DNA from 2 places in the Streptomyces ovatisporus genome. Region 1 is predicted to be linked to the other one. Evidence: predicted binding sites of a transcription regulator. Region 1 holds the regulator's gene; the other holds the start of a gene.
What was found. Region 1 encodes HspR, which represses chaperone genes until heat shock. Its sites were predicted from a motif close to TTGAGNNNNNNNNNCTCAA; they were not measured.

Region 1 (10,225 bases):
CGGCAGGTTCGACAGCCGGATCGCGATGAGCGTGAGGATGCCCAGCGTCGTCATCAGGCCGACGAACTCGGTGAAGATCTCGTACGGGGCCCACGTACCGATGAGCGGCAGGGCCCAGTCGGCCACGAAGAGCTGGCCGAAGGCGTGCACGAGGGTGAGGACGAGCGCGAAGAATCCGATCGCGACGAACCAGTGTGCGACGCCGACGATGCCCCACCGGTTCATGCGTGTGTGCCCGAAGAACTCACGGGCCACGGTGAGAGTGCGCTGCTGCGGATCGTCGGTGCGGGTCCCGGCGGGCACCGGCGCTCCCAGACGGACGAAGCGATAGATCTGCGCGATGGCGCGCGCGAACAGCGCGATACCGACCGCGGCCAGCACCAGCGAAACGACGATCGCGGCGAGTTGCATGGAGGCTCCTCGGACCTGCGGGCGAGCATGCGTGCGGCTGCCCGGCTCGCTCTTGCGTACTAAGCGGTAACTTATCTAGTCCGTTCGAGAGTACCCACTTTCCCGGGGGTGCTGGTACCCGGGCGCGCGGTGATCTGCGTCGCGGGGGCGCGCGGTCAGTGCGGTGTGCGGCTCGTCCCCCGGTTCGCCGTTACCCGGCCCCCTCTCCGTGCCTGTTCAGTGGTCGGGTGCGCATAAAGTCGGCATAAGAGTTGAGTCGCTTCCACTCAAGGCGTTTGACGTTCCCCCTTCCGCCGTGCACTCTTGAGTCAGCTTCACTCAAGACATCAGCTGGAGGAAACCGAAATGGCACGTGCGGTCGGCATCGACCTGGGCACGACGAACTCCGTCGTCAGTGTTCTCGAAGGCGGTGAGCCCACCGTCATCACCAACGCCGAGGGCGCCAGGACCACGCCGTCCGTCGTGGCGTTCGCGAAGAACGGCGAGGTGCTCGTCGGCGAGGTGGCCAAGCGTCAGGCCGTCACCAACGTCGACAGGACGGTCCGGTCGGTCAAGCGCCACATGGGCACCGACTGGAAGATCAACCTGGACGGCAAGGACTTCAATCCGCAGCAGATGAGCGCCTTCATCCTGCAGAAGCTGAAGCGGGACGCGGAGGCCTACCTCGGCGAGAAGGTCGAGGACGCGGTCGTCACCGTCCCGGCGTACTTCAACGACGCCGAGCGCCAGGCCACCAAGGAGGCCGGTGAGATCGCGGGCCTCAACGTGCTGCGCATCGTCAACGAGCCGACCGCCGCCGCCCTCGCCTACGGGCTCGAGAAGGAGGACCAGACGATCCTGGTCTTCGACCTCGGTGGCGGTACTTTCGACGTCTCGCTGCTGGAGATCGGCGACGGCGTCGTCGAGGTGAAGGCCACCAACGGCGACAACCACCTCGGCGGTGACGACTGGGACCAGCGCGTCGTCGACCACCTGGTCAAGCAGTTCCACTCCGGCCACGGCGTGGACCTCGGCAAGGACAAGATGGCTCTCCAGCGTCTCCGCGAGGCCGCGGAGAAGGCGAAGATCGAGCTGTCCAGCTCCACCGAGACCAACATCAACCTGCCCTACATCACGGCTTCCGCCGAGGGCCCGCTGCACCTGGACGAGAAGCTCACGCGCGCCCAGTTCCAGCAGCTCACCCAGGACCTGCTGGAGCGCTGCAAGACGCCGTTCCACAACGTCATCAAGGACGCCGGCATCCAGCTGTCCGAGATCGACCACGTCGTTCTCGTCGGCGGCTCGACCCGTATGCCCGCCGTCGCGGAGCTGGTCCGCGACCTGACCGGCGGCAAGGACGCGAACAAGGGCGTCAACCCGGACGAGGTCGTCGCCATCGGCGCCAGCCTCCAGGCCGGTGTGCTCAAGGGCGAGGTCAAGGACGTCCTGCTGCTGGACGTCACCCCGCTGTCCCTCGGCATCGAGACCAAGGGCGGCATCATGACCAAGCTGATCGAGCGGAACACCACGATCCCGACGAAGCGCTCGGAGACCTTCACCACGGCCGAGGACAACCAGCCGTCGGTGCAGATCCAGGTCTTCCAGGGCGAGCGCGAGATCGCGGCGTACAACAAGAAGCTCGGCATGTTCGAGCTGACGGGCCTGCCGCCCGCTCCGCGCAACGTCCCCCAGATCGAGGTCACCTTCGACATCGACGCGAACGGCATCATGCACGTCTCCGCGAAGGACCTCGGAACGGGCAAGGAGCAGCGGATGACCGTCACCGGCGGCTCGGCGCTGCCGAAGGAAGACATCGAGCGCATGATGCGCGATGCCGAGCAGTACGCCGACGAGGACGCCAAGCGCCGCGAGTCCGCCGAGACGCGCAACCAGGCCGAGCAGCTGGTCTACACGACGGAGAAGTTCCTCCAGGACAACGAGGAGAAGGTCCCCGGCGAGATCAAGACCGAGGTCGAGGCCGCCGTCGAGGAGCTGAAGGAGAAGCTGAAGGGCGAGGACACCGCGGCGATCCGCGAGGCCAGCGAGAAGGTCGCGGCGACCAGCCAGAAGCTGGGTCAGGCCATGTACGCCGACGCGCAGGCCGCTCAGGGTGAGGCCGGCGCGCAGGGCGGGGCCGAGGGCGCCGCGGGCGGCGGGGCCAAGGCCGACGGTGACGACGACGTCGTGGACGCCGAGATCGTGGACGACGAGCAGAAGCCGAAGGATGGTGCAGCGTGACGGAGGAGACCCCGGGCTTCGACCAGAAGTCCGACGTCCCCACCGACGCCGTACAGCCCGATGACGCTGCGGCGCAGGCCGCCGGTGCTTCCCCCGCCGACGAGGCGGGGGGCCCGGCGGACGGGGCCGGGGACGTGACCGAGACCGAGCAGGAAGGCCAGGGCGGACAGGAACCGCTCCAGGGGCAGGTCCAGGGCCAGGCCGCGGACCTGGGCCCGCAGGAGGCGGCGCTGACCGCCCAGCTGGACCAGACCCGCACGGCGCTGCACGAGCGCACGCAGGATCTGCAGCGTCTCCAGGCCGAGTTCCAGAACTACCGCCGCCGCGTCGAGCGGGACCGCGCCGCCGTCAAGGAGGTCGCTGTCGCGAACCTGCTGACGGAGCTGCTGCCCGTGCTCGACGACATCGGCCGTGCGCGGGACCATGGCGAACTCGTCGGCGGATTCAAGTCCGTCGCCGAGTCGCTGGAGATGGTCGCCGCCAAGATGGGTCTGATGCAGTTCGGCAAGGAGGGGGAGCCCTTCGACCCGACTGTGCACGAGGCGCTGATGCACTCGTACTCGCCCGACGTCACGGAGACGACGTGCGTGCAGATCCTTCAGCCCGGGTATCGCATCGGCGAGCGTACGATCCGTCCCGCCAGGGTCGGTGTCGCTGAGCCGCAGCCGGGTGCTCAGGCCCCGGCAGGCGAGGAGCCCGCCGACGAAGAGGAGAACGGTGGCCCCGAGCAGGGCTGACCACGGAAGCGAGCCGGCCATCGGCAGGGGGACCGGCCCGGACGGCGGGCCGGTCTCCGACCGGGGTACCGAGCGGGAGGAGGGACGCCGCGGATGAGTACGAAGGACTTCATCGAGAAGGACTACTACAAGGTTCTCGGCGTCCCGAAGGACGCCACCGAGGCCGAGATCAAGAAGGCCTACCGCAAGCTCGCACGCGAGAACCACCCCGACGCCAACAGGGGCGACGCCAAGGCCGAGGAGCGCTTCAAGAACGCTTCGGAGGCGTACGACGTACTGGGCGACGCCAAGCGCCGCAAGGAGTACGACGAGGCGCGCACCCTGTTCGGCAACGGCGGGATCAGGACCGGCGGGCCCGGTGGTCCCGGCGGCGCGGGCGGTTTCAACTTCGACCTGAGCGACCTCTTCGGGGGCGGCCAGCCGGGCGGTGGCCCCGGCGGTCCCGGTGGCGCCGGCGGCTTCGGCGGCGGTCTCGGTGACGTCTTCGGCGGTCTGTTCAACCGCGGCGGCGCCGGTACGCGTACGCAGCCCCGCCGGGGTCAGGACGTCGAGTCCGAGGTGACGCTCAGCTTCACCGAGGCCGTCGACGGCGCCACCGTTCCGCTGCGCATGTCGTCGTCCGCGGCGTGCAAGGCGTGCGCCGGCACGGGCGACAAGAACGGCACACCCCGGGTGTGCCCCACCTGCGTCGGGACCGGCCAGGTCTCACGCGGCGGGGGTGGCGGCTTCTCGCTGACCGACCCGTGCCTGGACTGCAAGGGCCGCGGCCTGATCGCCCAGGACCCGTGCGACACGTGCAAGGGGTCCGGCAAGGCGACGAGTTCGCGCACCATGCAGGTCCGCATCCCCGCGGGCGTCAGCGACGGGCAGCGCATCAGGCTGCGCGGCAAGGGCGCACCCGGCGAGCGGGGCGGTCCGGCCGGTGACCTCTATGTGATCGTGCACGTCGACCGGCATCCGGTCTTCGGCCGCCGCGGCGACAACCTGACGGTGACCGTGCCCGTCACCTACCCGGAGGCGGCGCTCGGCGGCGAGATCAAGGTGCCGACGCTCGGCGGTCCGCCCGTCACGCTCAAACTGCCGCCGGGAACGCCGAGCGGCCGTACGATGCGGGCACGCGGAAAGGGCGCAGTCCGCAAGGACGGGACGCGCGGCGATCTGCTGGTCACCATCGACGTATCGGTACCCAAGGATTTGAGCGACAAGGCGAAGGGCATCCTGGAGTCCTACCGCGAGGCGACGGCAGCGGAGGACCCGAGGGCCCAGCTGTTCAAGGCCGCGAAGGGAGACTGAGGTGAACGGCCGGGGCGGACGACGCAATCCTTATCAGCTGACGGACGAGTCACCGGTGTACGTCATCTCGGTGGCTGCTCAGCTCTCGGGCCTGCACCCGCAGACGCTGCGCCAGTACGACCGCCTCGGCCTCGTCTCACCGGACCGGGCGGCCGGACGTGGCCGGCGGTACTCCGCGCGGGACATCGAACTGCTGCGTCAGGTGCAGGAGTTGAGCCAGGACGAGGGCATCAACCTCGCGGGCATCAAGCGCATCATCGAACTGGAGAACCAGGTCGCCGCGCTCAAGTCCCGTGTCGTCGAACTCCAGCAGGCGGTCGAGGGCGCAGCGGCGGCCATGCGGCAGCGCGAGGCGCAGGTCCACGCCTCCTACCGGCGTGACCTGGTGCCGTACCAGGACGTGCATCCGCAGTCCGGCGCACTGGTCGTCTGGCGTCCCAAGAAGAGCCGCGACTGAGCGCACCCCCGGACCGGGACGGCCCCCTCGCGCGTGCGGCGCGCAGGGGGCTTCGGCCTGCCGGGCCCGGTGCGGTGCCCGGCGTCACGTGCGGCGCGGGCCCAGCACGCAGAACTCGTTGCCCTCCGGGTCCGCGAGGACGACCCAGGACTCCTCGCCCTGGCCCACGTCCGCGTGGCGGGCGCCGTGCGCCAGGAGGCGGGCCACCTCCGCCTCCTGGTCGTCGGGACGGAAGTCGAGATGCAGCCGGTTCTTGGAGACCTTGGCATCCGGGACGAGCACGAAGAGCAGCCCGGGGAGGCGGTCGGGAGTCTCCCGGATCTCGTATTCCTCGGCGGATTCGTCGACCACCACCCAGCCCAGCGCCTCCGCCCACCAGGAGCCCAGCGCGACGGGGTCCGCCGCGTCGATCAGAACTTGTTCCCACTCCAGGGTCATGCCGGGGAGCGTAATGCCGGACGCGGCGTCCTGACACCGGGTTTCCCCGGAGGCGGCGGTGCTGTGCAACGGCCGCCGTGCAGCCTGCCCGACACGTACGGCGGTACGGCGCGGAACATGCGGGTGTAACCCGACCGGGTGTGTGCAGTTGGCCGCAGCGGCGGGTCGGTCCGAGCGTGGGGGCATGACGTCGACGCGCGCGGCACTCGCCGCTTTCGTGACATGCACCACCGCTCTGGCCGTGATGGGGGCGGCCGGGGCGCCGACGCCCTACCCGCCGCCCTCCGAGGGGAGCCGGTGGCCGCACGGGACCGTCAAGACGGTGGGGAGGCTCGTCGCGAAGCTGTCGGGCAATCAGGTCGAGTCCTGCTCGGCCGCCGTCGTCGACTCTCCGAGCGGCAGTGTGGTGGCCACCGCCGCCCACTGCATCGCCAGCCCGGAGCGTCCGCAGAAGCCGGAGGCGGTCTACTTCCAGCCCGGTTACGAGGGGGAGGGCGGCCCGAAGGCCGTGCTCGCGAAGGGCTGGAAGGCGGAGTCGTGGCGGACGGCACCCGGCTGGAACGTGAAGAAGGAGCTGGAGACGATCCTTCCGCACGACTGGGCGTTCCTGCGGATGGAGAAGCGGGGCGGGCGCACCATCCAGGACGTCCACGGTGCGAACACCCTGAAGACGGAGCCGGTTCCGGGCGGCACCACCGCCACGCTCGGCTACCCGGTCACCTCGCCGTACGACGGGGAGACGCTCAACTACTGCGCGGGGAAGGCCCACCGCTACGGGCGCGGCGAGATCGCGGCGGCCAACGTCGGAGCCCTGGCGCTCGAGCCGTGCCGGCTGACGCAGGGCGTCAGCGGCGGTCCGTGGCTCCGGGACTTCGACAAGGCGCGGGGGGCGGGGACGCTGGTGGCGGTCACGTCGGTCGGCTCGGACGACGAGCTGCTGGGACGGCCCTACCCGAGGTCGGCGAAGACGGTGCTGAAGGAGATCGGGGGCCGCTGAGGGAACCCCGGAGCACACGGCCGCCGAGGCGGGCGCCCGTCCTGGCAGGAGGCGGCAGGAGGCGCGTCCTGGCTGCTGCGCCTCCTGCCGTGCCGCGCCGTGTCAGATGCCCCGGCCCATCGTGCGGTCCACGGCGATCTCGATCAGTACGCGCTCCGGGTTGGGCCGGGGACGGCGGCCGTAGCGCTCCTCGTAGCGGCGCTCGGCGTCCGAGACCACGTCCGCCTCCGTACGGATGCGGGCGCGGCCTTCCAGCGTCGACCAGCGTCCGCCGTCGACCTGGCAGAGCGCGACCCGCATGCCTTTCTCGCCCGCTTCGGCGATGTTGCGCACCTTCTTGCTGGTGCGGCGTGAGACGACGCGGGCCGTTGCCGTGTCCGGTTCGAAGGTGACGCTGACGGGCACCACGTGCGGGGTGCCACCGGGCCGGAGGGTCGTGAGCGTGGAGTAGTGGCGTTCGCGCCAGAAGGCCGCGAGGGCTTCGGGGACGTTGAGAGCGGGAGATGGGGACGTACTCGTCATGGGAACGAACGTAACGCGGCAATAGTTGAGTGGAATAGACTCAACTTGCTGGATGCTGAAGACTTCAGTGGAAGGCGGGACCGGCCCGGCCGGGCCGGAGCAGACGAAGCGAGACGAAGGAGGCACGCACGCAAGTGGACGCCGAGCTGACGAACAAGAGCCGTGACGCGATCAGTGGGGCGAACGACCGTGCGGTGACGGACGGACACCCCGACATCACCCCTGCCCACCTGCTCCTCGCGCTGCTCCAGGGCGAGGACAACGAGAACGTGTCCGACCTGCTCGCCGCCGCCGACGCCGATCAGGCCGCACTCCGCTCGGGCGCCGAGCGGCTGCTCGCCGCGCTCCCCAGCGTCAAGGGGTCGACGGTCGGCAAGCCGCAGCCCGACCGTCCCCTGCTGTCGGTCATCGCCGACGCCGCCCAGCGGGCCAAGGACCTCGGCGACGCGTACGTCTCCACCGAGCACCTGCTGATCGCCCTCGCCGCCAAGGGCGGGCACACGGCCGACCTGCTCCGGGACAACGGCGCCACGGACAAGAAGCTGCTGGAGGCGTTCCAGTCAGTGCGCGGAAGCCGGCGTGTGACGACGCCCGACCCGGAGGGCACGTACAAGGCACTGGAGAAGTTCGGCACCGACTTCACCGCCGCTGCCCGCGAGGGCAGGCTCGACCCCGTCATCGGGCGGGACCAGGAGATCCGGCGCGTCGTGCAGGTGCTCTCCCGGCGTACGAAGAACAACCCGGTGCTCATCGGCGAGCCCGGCGTCGGCAAGACCGCGGTCGTGGAGGGGCTCGCACAGCGGATCGTCAAGGGCGACGTGCCCGAGTCGCTGCGCGACAAGCGGCTGTGGGCGCTGGACCTGGGCGCGATGGTGGCAGGCGCGAAGTACCGCGGCGAGTTCGAGGAACGTCTGAAGACCGTGCTGTCGGAGATCAAGGAGAGCGACGGCCAGATCATCACCTTCATCGACGAGCTGCACACGGTCGTCGGTGCGGGCGCCGGCGGCGACTCCGCCATGGACGCGGGCAACATGCTCAAGCCGATGCTCGCCCGCGGCGAGCTGCGGATGGTCGGCGCCACCACGCTCGACGAGTACCGCGAGCGGATCGAGAAGGACGCCGCTCTGGAGCGCCGCTTCCAGCAGGTGCTCGTGGCGGAGCCCACGGTGGAGGACTCCATCGCGATCCTGCGCGGGCTCAAGGGCCGGTACGAGGCACACCACAAGGTTCAGATCGCGGACAGCGCTCTCGTGGCCGCCGCCGCGCTCTCCGACCGCTACATCACCTCCCGGTTCCTGCCGGACAAGGCGATCGACCTCGTCGACGAGGCCGCGTCCCGGCTGCGCATGGAGATCGACTCCTCGCCCGTCGAGATCGACGAACTCCAGCGCTCCGTCGACAGGCTGAAGATGGAGGAGATGGCCCTCGCCAACGAGACCGATCCCGGCTCCGTCGAGCGCCTGGAGCGGCTGCGTCTCGAACTGGCCGACCGCGAGGAGGAGTTGCGGGGTCTGACCGCTCGCTGGGAGAAGGAGAAGCAGGGCCTCAACCGCGTCGGTGAGCTGAAGGAGAAGCTCGACGAACTGCGTGGGCAGTCGGAACGCGCCCAGCGCGAAGGGGACTTCGAGGCGGCCTCGCAGTTGCTCTACGGCGAGATCCCCAGCCTGGAAAGGGAGTTGGAGGAGGCCTCCGCTGCCGAGGAGGAGGCCGCTTCGCAGCCCGAGCGGGAGACGATGGTCAAGGAGGAGGTCGGCAGGGACGACATCGCCGACGTCGTCGCCTCCTGGACCGGCATCCCCGCCGGGCGGCTGCTGGAGGGCGAGACGCAGAAGCTGCTGCGCATGGAGGAGGAGCTGGGCAGGCGGCTCATCGGCCAGGGCGAAGCCGTCAAGGCCGTCTCCGACGCCGTCCGGCGCACGCGGGCCGGCATCGCGGACCCCGACCGGCCCACCGGCTCCTTCCTCTTCCTCGGCCCGACCGGCGTCGGGAAGACCGAACTGGCCAAGGCCCTCGCGGAGTTCCTCTTCGACGACGAGCGGGCGATGGTCCGCATCGACATGAGCGAGTACGGCGAGAAGCACTCGGTGGCGCGGCTGGTCGGGGCTCCCCCCGGTTACGTCGGCTACGAGGAGGGCGGCCAGCTGACCGAGGCGGTGCGGCGGCGTCCGTACTCCGTCGTGCTCCTGGACGAGGTGGAGAAGGCGCACCACGAGGTCTTCGACGTGCTGCTCCAGGTCCTCGACGACGGGCGCCTCACCGACGGCCAGGGCCGCACCGTGGACTTCCGCAACGCCATCCTCGTCCTCACCTCCAACCTGGGCAGCCAGTACCTGATGGACCCTCTGGAGAAGGAGGAGGAGAAGAAGGAGAAGGTGCTCGCCACCGTACGTTCGTCCTTCCGGCCCGAGTTCCTCAACCGGCTGGACGACGTGGTCGTCTTCTCGGCCCTGAGCACGGACGAGCTGAGCCGCATCGCCGCGCTGCAGATCGACGGACTGCGGCGGCGGCTCGCGGAGCGGCGGCTGGAGCTGGAGGTCACCCCGGAGGCACTGGAGTGGCTGGCGCGGGAGGGCAACGACCCGGCGTACGGTGCACGGCCGCTGCGCCGCCTCGTGCAGACAGCGATCGGCGACCGGCTCGCCCGCGAGATCCTCTCCGGCGAGGTGCTCGACGGCGACACCGTGCGGGTGGACGCCGCGCCGGACGGCGGGGGCCTGGTGGTCGGCTCGGCGCGCGGAGTGTGAGCGAGGGCGGCGCGTGAGCCCGGACGGGGCGCGGGACACGTGCGGGGCACGGGACACGTGCGGGGCACGGGGCACGTGCGGAGGCGGCGGTGCGGGGCGTCAGCCCCCGCCGCGGCCTCCCGACCCGTCGGGGTGCGCTGCCGGTGCCGTGGACCGCCGGTACGCAGTCACTGCGGCGGGGCCGTGAGGAAGTCGTCGATCTCGCGGACGACGCGCTCGGGGGCGTCCTCCATGAGGAAGTGGCCGGCCTCGGGGACGACGACGAGATCGGCGCCGGGGATGTGGCTGCTGAGCCGCTTCGCGTACTCGAGGGGCTGCCACTGGTCCCGCTCGCCCCACATGATGCGGACGGGCATGGTCAGGCGTCCGAGCCGGTCGCTGATCTCCTCCGTGTACTTCGCGTCGTAGT
Region 2 (10,225 bases), on a different contig from region 1:
CCGCTCCAGTTCCAGTACTTCGGGTGCGTACTTCCGCATGGACTCGTCCACGTATGCGCCCTCTCCCAGGTTTCCGTGCAGAAAGTTCCCGTCGATGACGGGGATCGTCCCAGCTACGGAAGTATTTCGCAGGTCTGGACCACCGGCGGCGACCTGTGCTCTTCCACACCTCTGTCTACGCGCGTACGGTCAATCTGACATGCCCACACCAGGTGGCAGGTCGCCCCACCCCCACCCACGGTTTCGGAGGCAGCGATGCCCGGTTACAGATCCGGCACGGCCCGCCGCAGACGCAGCATCCTCACTGCGGCCGGAATGTTCATCTCTGCACTCGCACTCGTCCTCACTTCTCCCGGTGCGGCGAACGCGGCTCCCCAGGACGAGACGCCCGTCAAGCCCGGAGAGGCGTCGATGGGCGTCGGCGTACGGATGCACGAAGGCGGCGACCCCACGGACGGCACCCCGCCCGAGTCCCTCACCGCGACCGTCGAAGGCGTCGACGTGAGCAGCCATCAGGGGAACGTGAACTGGTCGTCCCTGTGGAGCAGCGGCGTGAAGTTCGCCTACGTCAAGGCGACCGAGGGCACGTCGTACACGAACCCGTACTTCACGCAGCAGTACAACGGCTCGTACAACATCGGCATGATCCGCGGCGCGTACCACTTCGCTCTGCCGAACAACTCGAGCGGTGCCGCCCAGGCCAACTACTTCGCCGACCACGGCGGCGGCTGGAGCAGGGACGGCAAGACGCTCCCCGGGGTGCTCGACATCGAGTACAACCCGTACGGGGCCACCTGCTACGGGCTCAGCCAGTCCGCGATGGTCAACTGGATCAGGGACTTCACGAACACCTACAAGGCGCGCACCGGCCGCGACGCCGTCATCTACACGACCACGGACTGGTGGACGACCTGCACCGGCAACAACGGCGGCTTCGGGAACACCAACCCGCTGTGGATCGCCCGGTACGCGTCCGCGCCCGGCACGCTGCCGAACGGCTGGGGCTTCCACACCTTCTGGCAGTACACCTCGACCGGCCCGATCGTGGGTGACCACAACTCCTTCAACGGTTCGATGGACCGTCTGAAGGCGCTCGCCAACGGCTGACGGCGGCCGGCCGACAGTCACGGGAGCCCGCGCCCCGCGCCGCGCCGGAGTTCCGGCCCCGGCGCGGCGCTCCCAGCCGGGAGGGGGTGCCCGGTGACGGCTGCACGGCCGTCACCGGGAGCTCCCGTTCGCCGCGTCGACGGCTGCCGCCCCGAGCACGGGGGATGCGAGACACTCTCAACTCCGGCTCTGGGCCGGTGTGTTCGGGGCCGGTCAGGCAGCCACCGGGAGCTCCCGTTCGCCGTCCAGGCAACCGGACCCGGCCGGCGTCAGGGCCAGTTCCAGCACCTGGCGGATGTCGGAGAGGGGACGGACGTCGAGCCTCTCCAGCACCTCCTCGGGCACATCGTCGAGGTCGGGCTCGTTCCGCTTGGGGATGATCACCGTGCTGATCCCGGCCCGGTGCGCCGCCAGCAGCTTCTGCTTGACGCCGCCGATGGGCAGCACCCGTCCCGTCAGGGAGACCTCACCCGTCATCGCCACGTCCGTACGCACCTGACGGCCGCTCAGCAGCGACGCCAGAGCCGTGGTCATGGTGACGCCCGCGCTCGGGCCGTCCTTGGGCACGGCGCCCGCCGGCACGTGCAGGTGGATGCCCCGGTCCTTCAGATCGGCGACCGGCAGCTCCAACTCCGCGCCGCGCGACCGCAGATACGACAGCGCGATGTGCGCGGACTCCTTCATCACGTCGCCGAGCTGCCCGGTCAGGGTCAGTCCGGAGCCACCCGTCTCGGGGTCGGCGAGCGACGCCTCGACGAAGAGCACATCACCGCCTGCGCCCGTGACCGCCAGGCCCGTGGCGACACCCGGCACGGACGTACGCCGCTCGGCCGGGTCCTGGGCGGACTCGGGGGTGTGGTGCGGACGTCCGATCAGACCGCGCAGCTCGTCCGGGCCCACCACGAAGGGCAGTTCCCGTTCGCCCAGTTCGTGCTGGGCCGCCACCTTGCGCAGCACCCGGGAGACCGCACGCTCCAGGTTGCGGACGCCGGCCTCCCGCGTGTACTCGGCGGCCAGCTTGCGCAGCGCGCCGTCCTCCAGCCGGACCTCACCGCTCTCGAGGCCGGTCCGCTCCAGCTGGCGGGGCAGCAGGTGGTCGCGGGCGATGGTGACCTTCTCGTCCTCGGTGTAGCCGTCGAGCTGCACGACCTCCATGCGGTCCAGCAGTGCCTCGGGGATCGCTTCGAGGACGTTGGCGGTCGCGAGGAACACCACGTCCGACAGGTCGAGTTCGACCTCCAGGTAGTGGTCGCGGAACGTGTGGTTCTGGGCCGGGTCGAGCACTTCGAGCAGTGCCGCGGCCGGGTCGCCGCGGAAATCGGAGCCGACCTTGTCGACCTCGTCCAGCAGCACCACCGGGTTCATCGAGCCGGCTTCCTTCACCGCCCGCACGACACGTCCGGGCAGCGCCCCGACGTACGTACGCCGGTGGCCCCGGATCTCCGCCTCGTCCCGGACGCCGCCGAGCGCGACGCGGACGAACTTGCGCCCCATGGCCCTCGCCACTGATTCGCCGAGGGAGGTCTTGCCGACGCCCGGCGGGCCGACCAGTGCGAGGACCGCACCGCCACGCCGCCCTCCGACCACGCCGAGACCGCGCTCGTCGCGGCGCTTGCGCACCGCGAGGTACTCGGTGATGCGCTCCTTCACGTCCTGCAGACCCGCGTGGTCGGCGTCGAGGACGGCCTGGGCCCCGGCCACGTCGTAGGCGTCCTCCGTCCGCTCGTTCCAGGGCAGTTCCAGGACGGTGTCGAGCCAGGTACGGATCCAGCTGCCCTCCGGCGACTGGTCGGAGGAGCGCTCCAGCTTCTCGACCTCCTTGAGCGCCGCCTTGTGCACGTGCTCGGGAAGGGCCGCGGCCTCGACGCGGGCGCGGTAGTCCTCGCCCTCGTCCTCCGGGTCGCCGTTCAGCTCGGCCAGCTCCTTGCGCACGGCCTCCAGCTGGCGGCGCAGCAGGAACTCCCGCTGCTGCTTGTCGACGCCTTCCTGGACGTCCTTCGCGATCGACTCGGCGACGTTCTGCTCGGCCAGGTGGTCGCGCAGCGAGGCGACCGCGAAGCGCAGCCGGTCGACCGGGTCGGAGGTCTCCAGCAGTGTCAGCTTCTGCTCGGTCGACAGGAACGGGGAGTACCCGGCGTTGTCGGCGAGCTGGCCCACGTCGTCGATCTGCTGAAGGCGGTCGACGACCTGCCATGCACCTCGCTTGCGGAGCCAGTCGGCGGCGAGCGCCTTGTACTCCGTCATCAGGTCGGCCGCGGTGTCGCTCTGGTCGTCCGGCTGGGATGCGGACTCCTCGACGACGGTGCCCTCGACCCACAGCGCGGCGCCGGGACCCGTCGTCCCGGCCCCGATCCGGACGCGCAGCCGGCCGCGGATCAGGGCGCCGGGATCGCCGTCGGCGAGCCGGCCGACCTGCTCGACGCGGCCGAGCACGCCGATGCCCGCGTAGCTTCCCCCGACCCGCGGCACGAGCAGGACCCGCGGTTTCTCACCGTCGGGGGCGGCGGCCTGCGCGGCCTCGACCGCAGCCCGCACCTCGCTGTCGGACAGGTCCATTGGCACCACCATTCCCGGCAGCACGACCTCGTCGTCGAGGGGCAGCACGGGCAGGGTGAGCGTTGTGGACTTCGACGCCATGATCTCTCCCTAGGCAGGCAAGTTGAGCTATGCCCACTCAATGCATGTACCCCGAGGAATGTTCCGCGCCGGAGCCTCTGTTCGCCAGCAGCGATCGCCGGGCCGACCCGGCGGGACGCGACGGCATGCGACGGCACCGGGCGGCAGGCAACGGCACGGGTGAGACGGCCGCAGTCCCCTCTGTTGAACCCCGCAGGGCGCTCGGGGCTTCCCCGCACGGGCAGCGAACGCCGGGACGGACCGCCGACGCGGCACGCGGCACGCGGCACGCGGCAGAATCAGGGGATGCACCTGGAAGCCGGCTCCGCATCCCCCGTCGCACCCGCCGCCGAACCGCCCGTCGTGCTCGACCGCCGCGAAGGCCCGCACGGCGAGGTCGTACTGCGGCGCCACGGCGAGCTGCTGCAGATCATCTCCAACGGGACGTTCCTGATGGACACCTCCGACGGCCGGTCCGAGCGGCTCCTCGTACGGGCGGCACTGGAGGAGCTACGAGGGCGGAAGAGTCCGGAAACTGCCGCAACCTCCGGCCAGGAGCCGGGTTCCGGGCGCCTCGGGCACGGCCCGTCCACGGGCCCGCGCCTGCTCGTCGGAGGGCTCGGCGTCGGCTTCTCCCTCGTCGAGGCGGCGGCCGAACCGGCCTGGGGCCGTATCACTGTCGTGGAACGCGAGGAAGCGGTGATCGACTGGCACCGCCCCGGCGGCCCCCTCTCCCCGCTGTCGGCCGAGGCCCTGCGCGACCCGCGTACGGAGATCGTCCACGCGGACCTCGTGGAGTACCTGCGCGGGGACGACGCCACCCCCGGCGGCCCCCTCTTCGACTTCTTCGACTTCTTCGACCTCTTCGACGTCCTCTGCCTGGACATCGACAACGGCCCGGGCTGGACCGTCACGGAGGACAACGAGTCCCTCTACTCCCCCGCCGGACTGGCGGCCTGCGGAGCACGGCTGGCGCCGGGCGGCGTACTGGCCGTCTGGTCCGCTCAAGCCGACCCGACATTCGACGATGCGTTGCGCAATGCCGGATTCGAGGGGGTTCGCACCCATGAGGTCCCCGTCGTCCGAGGCGTCCCCGACGTGGTTCACTTCGCAATCAAACCGGCATAGCCGAGGCCGACTCGGGCCCTTTACGCTTCTGCAAGCACGTATACAAACAAGCCACGGTGCCATCCAGGGGCGGGGTCGAATGGACCAGAAGAACATCACACCAGCACAGAGCAGCAACGCCTCCGCGGCGACCACCCCCGGCGCTCAGCGCCGAATCCTGGTCGTGGAGGACGATCCGACGATCGTGGACGCGATCGCCATGCGCCTCCGGGCCGAGGGCTTCCAGGTGCAGACGGCCGGCGACGGCCCTGCCGCGGTGGACACCGCCGAGGCCTGGCAGCCCGATCTGATCGTGCTCGACGTCATGCTGCCGGGCTTCGACGGCCTCGAGGTCTGCCGCAGAGTCCAGGCCCAGCGGCCGGTGCCCGTGCTGATGCTGACGGCACGCGACGACGAGACGGACATGCTCGTCGGGCTCGGCGTCGGCGCGGACGACTACATGACGAAGCCGTTCTCCATGCGCGAGGTCGCCGCACGGGTGCACGTACTGCTGCGCCGCGTCGAGCGGGCCACCCTCGCCGCGCACACACCGCGCAGCGGGATACTCCGCCTCGGCGAGCTGGAGATCGACCACGCGCAGCGCCGCGTCCGGGTCACCGGCGAGGACGTGCATCTCACGCCCACCGAGTTCGACCTGCTCGTCTGCCTCGCGCACTCCCCCCGCGCGGTGCTCTCGCGCGAACAGCTGCTCGCCGAGGTGTGGGACTGGGCGGACGCCTCCGGTACGCGCACCGTCGACAGCCACATCAAGGCGCTCCGCCGCAAGATCGGCGCCGACCGCATCCGTACGGTGCACGGCGTGGGCTACGCGCTGGAGACGCCGTCGTCGGGTCCGGGCGACGGGCCCACACCGGCGTCTGCGTCGTCGACGGCGGCGGGAAGCTCCCCGACCTCCGCCTTCGACGGGTCCTGACGGTGGCGGCCGGGCGTGACAGACGTGCCTGACACCTCTTCGGTGGCCTCTTCCCGCAGGGGTCCCCGCAGGGATACCCGCAGGGGTCCCCGCACCGACCGCGCGGCCCGCGCCAGGGCCGCGCTGCGCACCGCCAGGACGTTCCTGGGGCTCGTCCTGCGTGCGCTGGTCCGCCTGCACCGGAGGCTGCGGCGCCGCTGGGAGCCCGTCTGGACGGGCTGGATCGACAGGATCTGGGAAGGGCTGCGCCCGCTGGACCCGTACCGCTCGGTGAAGGCGGCGCTCGGGGCACTCGTGATCGTCTCCGTGGTGATCACCACGCTGCTCGCGCTCTTCGCGGTCAACTCCGCGACAGAGCTGCGGGTGATCACCATCATCTCGATCATCGCCTCGCTGCTGATCACCCAGTTCGTCGCCCAGTCGCTCACGGCGCCGCTCGACGAGATGACGGCCGCGGCCAGGGCGATGGCCGACGGCGACTACTCACGCCGTGTACGGGGCGACCGGCGCGACGAGTTCGGCGAGCTCGCGGAGACCTTCAACCGCATGGCCGCCGACCTGGAAGCCGTCGACCAGCACCGCAAGGAGCTGGTGGCCAACGTCTCGCACGAACTGCGCACGCCCATCGCCGCCCTGCGCGCGGTGCTGGAGAACGTGGTGGACGGCGTCTCCGAAGCCGATCCGGAGACGATGCGCACGGCGCTCCAGCAGACGGACCGGCTGGGCAGACTCGTGGCGACCCTGCTCGACCTCTCGCGCCTGGACAACGGTGTCGTCCCGCTGCACTCCCGGCGCTTCGAGGTCTGGCCCTATCTGGCGGGCGTGCTCAAAGAGGCCAACATGAGCAAGGGCCAGGGGCACGCCCGCACGGACGTCCACCTGCATCTCGACGTCTCCCCGCCCGAACTGACGGCCTACGCGGACGCCGAGCGTCTGCACCAGGTCGTCGCGAACCTCATCGACAACGCGGTCAAGCACAGCCCTCCGCACGGCCGCGTGACGGTGCGGGCGCGTCCCGGTGCGAGCGAGGAGAGCCTGGAGGTGGAGGTACTGGACGAGGGGCCCGGCATCCCCGCGTCCGAACGTGCCCGCGTGTTCGAACGCTTCAACCGCACGAAGAGCTCCGAGGCGTCCTCGCAGCGCGGCGGCGGAACCGGCGGCGACGGCGGTACGGGCCTGGGCCTGGCGATCGCCCGCTGGGCGGTGGATCTGCACGGTGGCTGGATACGCGTGGCCGAATCTCCTCGCGGCTGCCGGATCCAGGTCACCCTTCCGGGCCTGGGAGCTCCGCAGGGTTGACGTACGCTCGAAGCATCGGCGACGCGTCAGGGGAGGAACGAACAGGGAGAACAGCGGAGACCCGCAGCCGTAGGACGCCGGAACCGGGAGCGCCGGTTCCTTACCGCGGCAAACCCTGTTTGTTTCCCGCCAAATACTGCGCTGAAACCGGACGCTTGATGTGACTTGCACGACGACAACCCCGGCCGGACTGCAAGTAACGCCGGTAGGGGCGTAGCCTTTATTTCCGCTGTCCACCATCTAAGGAACGCGGAAGAGGGCGGTTGCCGCCGTGTCGTCACAGTCCCCCAACAGCTCGAGCGTCTCGACCCAGCAGGACGGTCAGGGATCGGATCCCGCCGCCGTCTTCGGGCCAAACGAGTGGCTCGTCGACGAGATCTACCAGCAGTACCTCCAGGACCCGAACTCGGTAGACCGAGCCTGGTGGGACTTCTTCGCCGATTACAAGCCGGGCTCCGAGGCCGTCGGAGCCGTCGGAACACCGACGGCCGACTCCGCCGCCTCACCGGCCGCGGCAGCCGGCACTTCGGGAGCCGCCTCCGCCGCCCCGCCCACGGCCCCGCCGGGACCGGCGGCGGGCGGCGCGAAGCAGGCCCCGGCGAAGCCGGGTGCCGCCCAGGCCGCGCCCAAGGCGCCGGCGCCCGCGAAGCCCGCCACGGCGAAGCCCGCGGACAAGCCGGCCGGCGCGAAGCCCGCCACCGCACCCGCGAAGGCGTCGCAGGCCAAGGCCGCCGCCGCGAAGGGCGACGAGGGCGGTGCCGGGACCGAGGAGCCGGCAGGTCCGGAGTACGTGCCCATGCGCGGCCCCTCCGCCGCCGTGGCGAAGAACATGAACGCCTCGCTGGAGCTGCCCACCGCCACGTCGGTGCGTGCGGTCCCGGTGAAGCTGCTCTTCGACAACCGCATCGTCATCAACAACCACCTCAAGCGCGCCCGCGGCGGCAAGGTGTCCTTCACGCACCTGATCGGCTACGCCATGGTGCAGGCGCTGAAGGCGATGCCGTCGATGAACCACTCCTACACGGAGAAGGACGGCAAGCCGACGCTGGTCAAGCCCGACCACGTGAACCTCGGTCTGGCCATCGACCTGGTGAAGCCGAACGGCGACCGCCAGCTCGTCGTCGCCGCGATCAAGAAGGCGGAGACCCTCACCTTCTTCGAGTTCTGGCAGGCGTACGAGGACATCGTCCGCCGCGCCCGGCAGAACAAGCTGACGATGGAGGACTTCTCCGGCGTCACCTGCTCGCTGACCAACCCGGGCGGCATCGGCACCGTCCACTCCGTGCCGCGGCTCATGCCCGGTCAGGGTCTGATCCTGGGTGTGGGCGCGATGGAGTACCCGGCGGAGTTCCAGGGCACCTCGCAGGACACGCTCAACAGGCTCGGCGTCTCGAAGGTGATGACGCTCACGAGCACGTACGACCACCGCGTGATCCAGGGTGCCGCCTCCGGCGAGTTCCTGCGCGTCGTCAGCAAGCTGCTGCTCGGCGAGGAGCGGTTCTACGACGAGATCTTCAAGGCGCTGCGCATCCCGTACGAGCCGGTGCGCTGGAACCAGGACATCGACGCCTCCCACGACGACGACGTCACCAAGGCCGCCCGCGTCTTCGACCTGATCCACTCCTACCGGGTGCGCGGCCACATCATGGCCGACACCGACCCGCTGGAGTACAAGCAGCGCAAGCACCCCGACCTGGACATCACCGAGCACGGGCTCACGCTGTGGGACCTCGAGCGGGAGTTCGCGGTCGGCGGATTCGCCAACAAGTCGATGATGAAGCTGCGCGACATCCTCGGCGTCCTGCGCGACTCGTACTGCCGCACCACCGGCATCGAGTACATGCACATCCAGGACCCGAAGGAGCGCAAGTGGATCCAGGACCGCGTGGAGCGTCCGCACTCCAAGCCGGAGCGTGACGAGCAGCTGCGGATCCTGCGCAGGCTGAACGCGGCCGAGGCCTTCGAGACGTTCCTCCAGACCAAGTACGTGGGGCAGAAGCGGTTCTCGCTGGAGGGCGGCGAGTCCGTCATCCCGATGCTGGACGCGGTCCTCGACGCCGCCGCCGAGTCGCGCCTGGACGAGTGCGTGATCGGCATGGCCCACCGCGGCCGGCTGAACGTGCTGGCCAACATCGTCGGCAAGTCGTACGCCCAGATCTTCCGCGAGTTCGAGGGCAACCTCGACCCGAAGTCGATGCACGGCTCCGGCGACGTGAAGTACCACCTGGGCAACGAGGGCACCTTCACCGGCCTGGACGGCGAGCAGATCAAGGTCACGCTCACCGCCAACCCGTCGCACCTGGAGGCCGTCGACCCGATCGTCGAGGGCGTCGCACGCGCCAAGCAGGACATCATCGGCAAGGGCGGCACGGACTTCACCGTCCTGCCCGTTCAGCTGCACGGTGACGCGGCCTTCGCCGGCCAGGGCGTGGTGGCCGAGACGCTCAACATGTCGCAGCTGCGCGGCTACCGCACCGGCGGCACGGTGCACATCATCATCAACAACCAGGTCGGCTTCACCGCGGCCCCGGAGTCGGCGCGCTCGTCGATGTACTCCACGGACGTCGCGCGGATGATCGAGGCTCCGATCTTCCACGTGAACGGTGACGACCCGGAGGCCGTGGTCCGCGTCGCGCGGCTGGCCTTCGAGTACCGCCAGGCGTTCAACAAGGACGTCGTCATCGACCTGATCTGCTACCGGCGCCGCGGGCACAACGAGACCGACAACCCGCAGTTCACGCAGCCGCTGATGTACAACCTGGTCGACAAGAAGCGCTCGGTGCGCAAGCTCTACACCGAGTCCCTGATCGGCCGCGGCGACATCACGCTGGAAGAGGCCGAGCAGGCTCTGCAGGACTTCCAGGGTCAGCTGGAGAAGGTCTTCACCGAGGTCCGGGACGTCACCGACTCCCCCGCCCCGGCCGAAGTCCCGCAGCCCGAGCCGGAGTTCCCGGTCCACGTCGAGACGGGCGTCGGCCAGGAGGTCGTCAAGCGGATCGCCGAGTCGCAGGTGAACATCCCCGACCACGTCACCGTCCACCCGCGGCTGCTCCCGCAGCTCCAGCGGCGCGCGGCGATGATCGAGGACGGCACCATCGACTGGGGCATGGGCGAGACCCTGGCCATCGGCTCGCTGCTGATGGAGGGCACGCCCGTCCGGCT

Region 2: the regulator HspR is predicted to act here: its motif matches at 3,767-3,785, upstream of lon (endopeptidase La).

What each region holds. Positions count from the first base shown of each region.
Region 1 is NZ_JBHSFH010000007.1:719,847-730,071, forward strand. Features, by position in the region: gene ACFPA8_RS17000 ((Fe-S)-binding protein) at 1-411, opposite strand, end outside; gene dnaK (molecular chaperone DnaK) at 757-2,628, shown strand; gene grpE (nucleotide exchange factor GrpE) at 2,625-3,365, shown strand; gene dnaJ (molecular chaperone DnaJ) at 3,459-4,658, shown strand; gene ACFPA8_RS17020 (heat shock protein transcriptional repressor HspR) at 4,660-5,115, shown strand; gene ACFPA8_RS17025 (VOC family protein) at 5,200-5,553, opposite strand; gene ACFPA8_RS17030 (trypsin-like serine peptidase) at 5,738-6,550, shown strand; gene ACFPA8_RS17035 (pyridoxamine 5'-phosphate oxidase family protein) at 6,653-7,072, opposite strand; gene clpB (ATP-dependent chaperone ClpB) at 7,207-9,816, shown strand; gene ACFPA8_RS17045 (alpha/beta fold hydrolase) at 9,984-10,225, opposite strand, start outside.
Region 2 is NZ_JBHSFH010000004.1:264,511-274,735, reverse strand. Features, by position in the region: gene ACFPA8_RS06065 (MarR family winged helix-turn-helix transcriptional regulator) at 1-39, opposite strand, end outside; gene ACFPA8_RS06060 (lysozyme) at 256-1,107, shown strand; gene lon (endopeptidase La) at 1,321-3,744, opposite strand; gene ACFPA8_RS06050 (spermidine synthase family protein) at 4,030-4,851, shown strand; gene ACFPA8_RS06045 (response regulator transcription factor) at 4,931-5,764, shown strand; gene ACFPA8_RS06040 (HAMP domain-containing sensor histidine kinase) at 5,951-7,063, shown strand; gene ACFPA8_RS06035 (multifunctional oxoglutarate decarboxylase/oxoglutarate dehydrogenase thiamine pyrophosphate-binding subunit/dihydrolipoyllysine-residue succinyltransferase subunit) at 7,335-10,225, shown strand, end outside.